2 regions of the Bacillus sp. GW823-FHT06A10 genome follow, and region 1 is predicted to be linked to the other one. Evidence: riboswitches for the same ligand, from Rfam matches in the RefSeq annotation. Region 1 holds a riboswitch; the other holds the start of a gene.

The links. Region 1 has a riboswitch for S-adenosylmethionine ahead of AC1Q8M_RS17795 (bifunctional homocysteine S-methyltransferase/methylenetetrahydrofolate reductase). Riboswitches for the same ligand answer to the same signal wherever they lie in the genome.
Region 2: linked by a shared signal. The riboswitch ahead of metK (methionine adenosyltransferase) and the one ahead of AC1Q8M_RS17795 (bifunctional homocysteine S-methyltransferase/methylenetetrahydrofolate reductase) in region 1 are both predicted to bind S-adenosylmethionine.

Annotation. Positions count from the first base shown of each region.
Region 1 is NZ_JBXAHT010000002.1:579,228-584,120, reverse strand. Features, by position in the region: gene AC1Q8M_RS17795 (bifunctional homocysteine S-methyltransferase/methylenetetrahydrofolate reductase) at 1-1,783, opposite strand, end outside; SAM riboswitch class I at 1,854-1,963, opposite strand; SAM riboswitch class I at 2,167-2,277, shown strand; gene metI (cystathionine gamma-synthase/O-acetylhomoserine thiolyase) at 2,372-3,484, shown strand; gene metC (cystathionine beta-lyase) at 3,481-4,644, shown strand; gene AC1Q8M_RS17780 (cysteine hydrolase family protein) at 4,814-4,893, shown strand, end outside.
Region 2 is NZ_JBXAHT010000002.1:107,212-112,104, reverse strand. Features, by position in the region: gene AC1Q8M_RS15330 (MogA/MoaB family molybdenum cofactor biosynthesis protein) at 1-56, opposite strand, end outside; gene AC1Q8M_RS15325 (hypothetical protein) at 293-472, shown strand; gene metK (methionine adenosyltransferase) at 699-1,898, opposite strand; SAM riboswitch class I at 2,068-2,189, opposite strand; gene pckA (phosphoenolpyruvate carboxykinase (ATP)) at 2,418-4,004, shown strand; gene AC1Q8M_RS15310 (ATP synthase subunit I) at 4,364-4,747, opposite strand.

The DNA.
Region 1 (4,893 bases):
GATGTTCTGTAATTTCATATTTTAAAAATGGTGTAATAAGATAAATACCATTAAAATATTTCATCGCTGCGTCGATCAATTCTTGCGAAATGCGAATCCCTTCCTCAATTGCCGCCTCTTTCGTTTCGTGTCCATCCATTCTCTCTCTTATTTCTTCTGGAAGAGTAATACCCGGTACCTCAAAATGAAGAAAATCTGCATTCCGCTTACTTACTAACGGCATAATTCCAATAAAAATAGATTGTTCCAAATGCTTTGTCGCTTCATACACTTCTTCAATTAACGCGATATCGTAAATTGGCTGAGTTAAAAAATATTCCGCTCCAGCATCTATTTTTCGTTCCATTCGCTTAACCGCTGCTTTTAAGTGCCTCACGTGAGGATTAAATGCGCCGCCTACAGAAAACCTTGTCGCCGGTCCAATTGATTTCCCTAAAATTGAACGTCCATCGTTCATTTCTTTAATCATTTTAATGAGCTCAATAGAGGACAAATCGTATACAGAAGTTGCACCAGGAAAATCACCAACGCGCGCTGGATCACCAGTTAAAGCTAACACTTCTTCCATCCCTAACGCCGATAAACCTAACAAATGAGATTGTAGTCCAATGACGTTATGATCCCTACACGTTAAATGTGTCAATACCGGGATATCATGCTTCGTTAATAACGCACCCATTGCCATATTAGAAATACGAGGCGATGCTAATGAATTATCTGCTAGAGTAATAGCATCTGCTCCCGCTCTTTTTAAAGCTCTTGCTCCTTCAAAAAACCGCTGTGTATCTAACGTTTTCGGTGGATCTAATTCCACTACAACTGTCGTTTGTTTTTTCGCTTTCTCTGCTAGAGTGACGTGAGCCTTCGAACGTTTCTCATGCGTATGAACAACTTTCGGCCTTTGAATGGTGTCTTTTTCTATTACAGGTGTAACATTCGCAACAGCGTGCTTCATACTTTGAATATGTTCTGGAGTCGTACCACAACAACCACCTAATAACCGAATACCTTGCTCAATAAATCTCGGCGTCATCGCCTCAAAATAAGCTGGGCTTCCCTCATATACGTAACGTCCCTCCACATAATTCGGGAGACCTGCATTTGGGTATGCTGATAAATAGCCATTTTGCGGAATCGATATCATTTTGAAAGCCTCCGTCATATGAAGCGGCCCTAGTTGACAATTTAATCCAACAACATTTGCACCGTAATCTATAATTTGCTTTAATATTTCATTAACATCATTTCCATTTTGAGTCGTACCTGCTTCATGTAACGCTAATTGAGCAACAATTGGAATGTTCGTTTGCTTACGCAATACTTTAACAGCATGAAGTAATTCAAATTCATCGTAAAAAGTTTCTAATAGTAATCCATCAACCTGTTCTTCTAGTAAAGCCCCTGCCTGTTCAAGTAGCATAAACTCCCTTTCCATATCAGTCGTTGTAACGGCTCCGATATGTTTCATACCACCAATTGTTCCTAAAATTGCATTTTTATCTGTAACAGATGCTTTCGCCAGTTTTACTGCCGCTCTATTAATTTCTGTAACTTGATTTTCTAAGCCGTACATACGTAATTTCGCCTCATTTGCTCCATACGTATTCGTTTGAATTACATCTGCTCCAGCAGCTACATATTGTTTATGAATCGATATAATTAAGTCTGGATCCGATACATTCAATTCTTCAAAGCTACTTTGCAAGCCATGTGAATGCAATAACGTCCCAACCGCACCATCACCTATTACAATTCCTTTTGATAATAAATCTAGTAATTTCACGAATCTCCCTCATTTCTATCAATATAAAAACCCCCTCTTCACTTTGAAGAGGGGGACATAATCGTTCCTCCTCTTATTATGCAAAACATTCGTTTTGCAGGTATTAGCACCGTTTCAAACATTTCGTTTGAAGGTTGCCGGGTTTCACAGGGCCTTTCCCTCCACCGCTCTCAATAAGAGTTGTCTTTATTATTTTATTTATGTAGCTAAAAGGAAATGCGTTCCCCTTTTAACAATGTTTGTTAATTTTTTAATAAATTTAGCATGCACAAAAGTAAAAGTCAATGACACTTGCGGAAAAATAAAAATTTTTCAAAATAAAGTTGCAATTCAATTATCTTTTGTTGTAAAGTTAAAAACATAATAAAAATTTCATACGAACATTCTTATCTAGAGAGGTAGAGGGACTGGCCCTGTGACGCCTCAGCAACCATTAACATTTTGTTAATAAGGTGCTAATTCCAGCAAATTGTGAAAGATTTGACAGATGAGAAGAAGACTCTATTCAAACCGAAAGCCTTCTTCTTAGAAGGCTTTTTTTATTTTATATTCACTTAATGTTTCAATTTAAAAAGGAGGAATTTTCACATGTCAACAATCGAAACAAAACTAGCACAAATCGGCAATCGCAGTGAAACTACAACTGGAACGGTTAATCCACCAGTTTATTTCTCAACCGCTTATCGTCATGAAGGAATTGGTAAATCTACTGGCTTTGACTATTCACGAACTGGCAATCCAACTCGAGGTCTTTTAGAACAGGCAATCGCAGACTTAGAATATGGCGAACAAGGTTATGCCTGTAGTTCAGGGATGGCGGCTGTTCTCCTCGTCCTTTCTCTATTCCGCTCTGGAGACGAACTTATTGTATCTGAAGATTTATACGGTGGAACGTATCGATTATTTTCTGAACATGAAAAAAAGTGGAATGTTCGATGTAGATACGTAAATACACAGTCTATTAAACAAATTGAGCAAGCTATCACAACTGAAACGAAGGCTATTTTCATAGAAACTCCAACTAATCCATTAATGCAAGTTACTGATATTGCTGCTGTCGCAACTGTAGCGAAAAGGCACGGACTACTTCTTATTGTAGACAACACATTCTACACACCTTATATACAGCAACCATTAACAGAAGGTGCTGACATTGTACTTCACAGCGCAACGAAATATTTAGGGGGACATAACGATGTACTAAGCGGACTTGTCATTGCAAAAGGAAAGGAACTTTGTGAAGACATCGCTCATTATCATAATGCATCAGGTGCAGTTTTAAGCCCATTTGACTCATGGTTATTAATTCGCGGTATGAAAACGTTAGCGCTTCGCATGAGACAGCATGAAGAAAATGCGAAAGCAGTTGTTGCATATTTAAATGATGAAGACGGGGTGACAGATGTATTTTATCCTGGAAGAGGCGGCATGATTTCATTTCGCCTTAAAGATGAAGCTTGGATTAATCCATTCTTACAATCTTTATCCTTAATTACATTTGCCGAAAGTCTTGGTGGTGTAGAAAGTTTAATGACTTATCCAGCAACGCAAACACATGCTGATATTCCTGAAGAAATTAGAACAGCAAACGGTGTATGTAATCGTCTTCTTCGATTCTCCGTTGGCATTGAAAATAGTAACGATTTAATTCAAGACTTAAAGCAAGCCATTAAACTTGTAAAAGAAGGTGTAAGAATATGAGTTATTCTATAGATACACTCTTACTACACAACCAATATAAACATGACTCGCAAACAGGAGCTGTGAACGTTCCTATCTATAACACATCAACTTTTCACCAGTTTGATGTAGATACGTTCGGAAAATATGACTATAGCAGGTCAGGAAATCCAACTCGTGAAGCTCTTGAAGATATCATTGCTTTATTAGAAGGTGGAACAAAGGGATTCGCCTTTGCATCAGGCATTGCAGCGATTTCCACTGCATTCCTCCTTCTTTCACAAGGTGATCACGTACTCATTTCAGAAGATGTATACGGAGGCACTTACCGAGTGATAACTGAGGTACTCTCCCGTTACGGTGTTTCACATACATTTGTTGATATGACCAATTTAGAAGAAATAAAACAAAACATGAAACCAAATACAAAGCTCTTTTATGTAGAAACACCTTCTAACCCACTTTTAAAAGTGACAGATATTCGCGAGGTTTCTAAACTCGCAAAATCTATTGGCGCTCTTACTTTTGTTGATAATACATTTTTGACACCACTATTCCAAAAACCACTTGAACTTGGAGCTGATGTCGTTCTTCATAGTGCTACAAAATTTATTGCTGGTCATAGTGATGTTACTGCCGGATTAGCAGTAGTAAAAGATGCCGAACTCGCTCAAAAGCTTGGATTTTTACAAAATGCATTCGGTGCTATTTTAGGACCTCAAGATTGTTCTCTCGTACTTCGCGGTCTAAAAACATTGCACGTACGCCTCGAGCATTCAGCTAAAAATGCCAATAAAATCGCACATTATTTACAAGAGCACGCTAAAGTACAAAATGTCTATTATCCGGGATTACAAACACATCTCGGATTTGATATTCAACAATCTCAAGCAACATCAGCTGGAGCGGTCTTATCGTTTACTTTGCAGTCAGAAGATGCACTCCGCCAATTTTTATCAAAAGTAAAATTACCTGTTTTTGCAGTTAGTTTAGGAGCTGTAGAGTCAATTCTTTCTTATCCAGCAAAAATGTCACATGCAGCACTGTCGCAAGAAGCTCGTGATGAAAGAGGAATCTCTAATTCATTACTTCGGTTATCAGTCGGTCTTGAAAATGTTAACGATTTAATATCCGATTTTGAAAATGCCCTTTCTTATGTAGAAGAACCTGTAAATGCATAGAGAAAAAGAAGATATGAGATTAGGTTTTCATATCTTCTTTTTCTGCGTTTTAGTTATATTCATTTGAATTTCTTCTTTTCTTATAGTCCATAAAAAAATAAAAGTATATCATCTATTTCTAAATAAGGGATTAATTGATATATTAAGAAATAAAAAAGGGGTAAAAATAATGGATACTTGTGCAGATATTTTAATCGTTATCGATTTACAAAATGGCGTATGTTATGGCGGAGAGCATTTATTTGATTT
Region 2 (4,893 bases), 470 kb from region 1:
ACAATCTTGCAACGCACTTCTTTTGGAGCTTGTTTTTTATGTTCAGTTACACTCATTTTTTATCTTTCCTTTCTTAAAGACTTTTCTTCATTTTATCATACATATCTTTACACAATTATGTATGAAGCCAATCATGCGCCATGATACAATATAAGTATACTAACCCACAAAAAGGAAACTGCACTTTCTTATACTCCTAGACTACATATCTTTAGTTACTCTTTATATTTTCTACATAATAGAATTCAATTTTAAAACTTGTACTAAAAAATAAATTGGAGGTCTACATAGTATGGAACTTTATAAAAAATTAACAACAACATTCATCCTCTTATTCATCGCTTCAATCACTGTCGGCTTTTCCTTAAAAGGTGCAATTCCATACGCTACATTAGTAAGCATTATATTCGCGACACTATTTTTACTAAACAGTGCCTTTTGCGCAGGTAAAGCACGTCAAATGAAAGGTTGATTGCATATCTTCCAGAAGAAATCCACCCTTTGTAAATCATGTAAAAGGAAATACAAACGTATGAAAAGGCATGGATTCATATGCCTTTTCCAGCAAGTGGCATGACTAATACGAAAAAGTATATTGAGCTAGAAGGCGAAGTATATTGCAAATCATGCATTCAAATTGTAAGTAAAACGAAATAAAAAAAGCTTTGCGCTCACCGCGCAAAGCTTTTTTTCATATATTATAGACCAGCTTGCTCTTTTAAAGCTGCAGCTTTGTCTGTACGTTCCCATGAAAGATCTACATCAGTACGTCCGAAGTGGCCGTAAGCTGCTGTTTGTTTGTAAATTGGGCGACGTAAGTCTAGCATTTTAATAATACCAGCTGGGCGAAGATCGAAGTTGTTACGAACTAGTTCTACTAGTACGTCTTCAGATACTTTACCTGTGCCGAATGTATCAACTGAAATTGATACTGGTTGTGCTACACCGATTGCGTATGCAAGTTGTACTTCTGCTTTGTCAGCAAGACCAGCTGCTACGATGTTTTTCGCAACATAACGAGCTGCATATGCTGCAGAACGGTCAACTTTTGTTGCATCTTTACCAGAGAATGCACCGCCGCCATGGCGAGCGTATCCACCGTAAGTATCAACGATGATTTTACGTCCTGTTAAACCAGCATCACCTTGTGGTCCACCAATTACGAAGCGGCCAGTTGGATTAATGAAGAATTTCGTTTCTCCATCCATTAATTCTGCTGGTACTACAGCTTTAATTACGTGCTCTTTTAAGTCGCGATCGATTTCTTCCCATGTAACATCTGGGTGATGTTGTGTAGAAATTACGATAGTATCAACACGTACTGGTTTACCATTTTCATCATACTCAACTGTAACTTGCGTTTTTCCATCTGGACGTAAGTATGATAATGTATCATCTTTACGTACTTCAGTTAAACGGCGAGCTAATTTGTGAGCAAGCGAGATTGGAAGTGGCATTAACTCTTGTGTTTCATTACATGCGAAACCAAACATTAAACCTTGGTCTCCTGCACCAATTGCCTCAATCTCAGCGTCAGTCATTTGACCTTCGCGTGCTTCTAGCGCTTGGTCAACACCCATAGCGATGTCAGCAGACTGCTCATCGATAGATGTTAAAACAGCACAAGTTTCTGCATCGAATCCGTATTTTGCGCGTGTGTAACCAATGCCTTGAATTGTTTCACGAACGATTTTTGGAATATCTACGTAAGTAGAAGTCGTAATTTCCCCCGCTACCAATACTAAACCAGTTGTTACAGTTGTTTCACAAGCTACACGTGCATTTGCGTCTTTTGATAAGATCGCATCTAAAATTGAATCAGAAATTTGGTCACAAATTTTATCTGGATGTCCTTCAGTTACAGACTCAGATGTGAACAGATGACGTTTTTTTGTCATGTGGTAAACCTCCCTACAGTAATTGTATATATTGTACGGAACTCATCCTTAATTTGCCACAAACTGCGACATACATTTATTCTCCCACACAAGCATACAGAAAAACCTTTCCTACTTTACATAGAGGAAAGGTTTAATTTGCTACTTGCATACTGCTTTTTGCCCTTCGCTCTTATCGTTCGAGACCTGTAGCCTCGCACAGGTTTTAGCACCTATTCACCTGCATTTATCAATACAAGTGAGGTTGCTGGGCTTCATCGGGCCTGTCCCTCCGCCAGCTCGGGATAAGAGAGTATCCGTCCCAACCTATACTAAAGAAATGATATTCATTTGTCAATTAATATTCACATTTTCCTGAAAGTTTTTCTCAATACGCCTGAAATGAAATATTAATAGGGAAATAATACATTCACACAAACAAAAAGAAATAAATAGTATACATTATTTATATAATTGTGTTATACTCTTGTTGGGGATTACGAGAAATATTTCATTAAATGAAAAGGATGGTATATAAATATGAGTACTGTGAATGTCCAAATTGGTTTACACGAATTATTGAACGGAAGCAATGCACAGATTCAACTAAGTGTTCCGCAATTAGTGGAAAAAGTATTAATGCGAAATGAAGGGAAATTAACTTCGACTGGTGCCGTTTCTGCTTCAACTGGAAAATATACAGGACGTTCTCCTAAAGATAAATTTATTGTGAAAGAAGCATCGGTTGCTGACAAAATTGCTTGGGGAGCTGTGAACCAACCGATTTCTGAAGAACATTTTAATAAATTATATACTAAAGTTTTAGAATACTTAAAAGAAAAAGAAGAGTTATTCGTCTTCAAAGGATTTGCAGGCGCTGACCGCAATTACCGCCTACCAATTCAAGTTATTAACGAATATGCATGGCACAATTTATTTGTACATCAATTATTCATTCGTCCAACTGAAGAAGAATTAACAACTCATGAATCAGAGTTCACAATTGTTTCTGCACCGAATTTCAAAGCTGATCCAGCTGTTGACGGTACAAACTCTGAAGCATTCATTATGGTTTCATTCGAAAAACGTATCGTACTAATTGGTGGTACAGAATACGCTGGAGAAATGAAAAAATCAATCTTCTCTATTATGAACTTCTTATTACCTGAACAAGATATCCTTTCTATGCATTGCTCTGCAAACGTAGGTGAAGAAGGCGACGTAGCACTATTCTTCGGTTTATCTGGAACAGGTAAAACAACATTATCTGCTGATCCAAACCGTAAATTAATCGGTGATGATGAGCACGGTTGGTCTGATAACGGTGTATTCAATATTGAAGGCGGTTGCTATGCAAAATGTGTAAACCTTTCTCACGAGAAAGAACCACAAATTTTCGATGCAATCAAATTTGGATCTGTTTTAGAAAACGTTATCATTAATGACCAAACGCGTATCGCCGACTACAACGATACTACTTTAACAGAAAATACTCGTGCTGCATACCCTATGCATGCGATCGACAATATCGTACTGCCAAGTGTTGCTGGACACCCAAATACAATTATTTTCTTAACTGCTGATGCATCTGGCGTATTGCCTCCAATCAGTAAGTTATCAAAAGAGCAAGCTATGTATCATTTCTTAAGTGGTTACACTAGTAAACTAGCAGGAACAGAGCGCGGCGTTACATCTCCGCAAGCTACATTCTCAACTTGCTTCGGTTCACCATTCTTACCACTTGATGCATCTCGCTACGCTGAAATGCTTGGTGAAAAAATCGAGAAACACGATGCGAAAGTATTCCTAGTAAACACTGGCTGGACTGGCGGCGAGTACGGAGTTGGTAAACGTATGAACTTAGGTTATACTCGTGCAATGATTCAAGCAGCATTAAGCGGCGAACTTGCAAAAACTGAAACAGCTAAACATGACATCTTCGGTCTTGAAGTTCCACTTCACGTACCAGGTGTACCTGACGAAGTGTTAATGCCTGAACAAACTTGGGCTGATAAAGCTGCTTACAAAGCAAAAGCAATCGAGCTTGCAAATGAATTCAAAGAGAACTTCAAAAAGTTCGAAAGCGTTTCTGAAGATATCATTAACTTAGGCGGTCCAATCGCTTAAATTAAAACTTTCTGTTGGAATAACCCTTTACTCATATGAATAAGTGTCGTGTAACCGTAAAGTTTCGCGTACTCACCGACAAAACCCAATGCGGCTTAACGGTTACACACACTTACATAAAAAAGAAGCTTACGTGAAAACGTAAGCTTCTTTCTATATCTTATATAAAGTGAAATGCTAATCTCTTCATCTGTGACCTAGATTATAAAATTACAGCTTCGAATATATACATTATATCACTACTCGCTACATCTCTCGAGTTTCACATCGTATGGGGTTAAAAAAGGCCCTGACCGCTTCTATTTGTGGCTGGATCATCTATTCCATCTAAAAAGAAGTCTTTTATCTTTTTATCTCTTTTAGCTCTTTGTTAGTTCTTTCTCATCTTTCATGCTATAGTATCCTAAATTCACAACGATTAAGAAATAACCACCCATAATCCCTACTGCAAATGCCCACATAACCATGTGGTGCTCAATTTCGTACATAATAATAGCACCCAAAATGGCAGCTGCAAAACGGTTAAACATACCGAGTGTCGGTGCTTTCGTCTTCTTTACAATACTATCTCCAAGCTTCTCAATTCTTCTCCCTAGAAGCCAAACGCAATACATACTTACAATAAGCCCAATTCCAGCGCCTAAAAAGTGTGCTGAAAACGGTGTTAACATCCAACCTAGTAACAAAATACCTAGTATATAATACGATTGGATTTTAAATGATCTTAGTGACATACTAATCATGCTGTACCTCTCTTCATTCGTTCTTATCTATCCAACAAAAAATTTCTTTCAAATTCATATTCCTTACATCCATTTCACTCAAATTAAAAACAACATAAACAGTATGTTTATGTTGTTTAAATGCTTTTAGAAAATAATATTATACA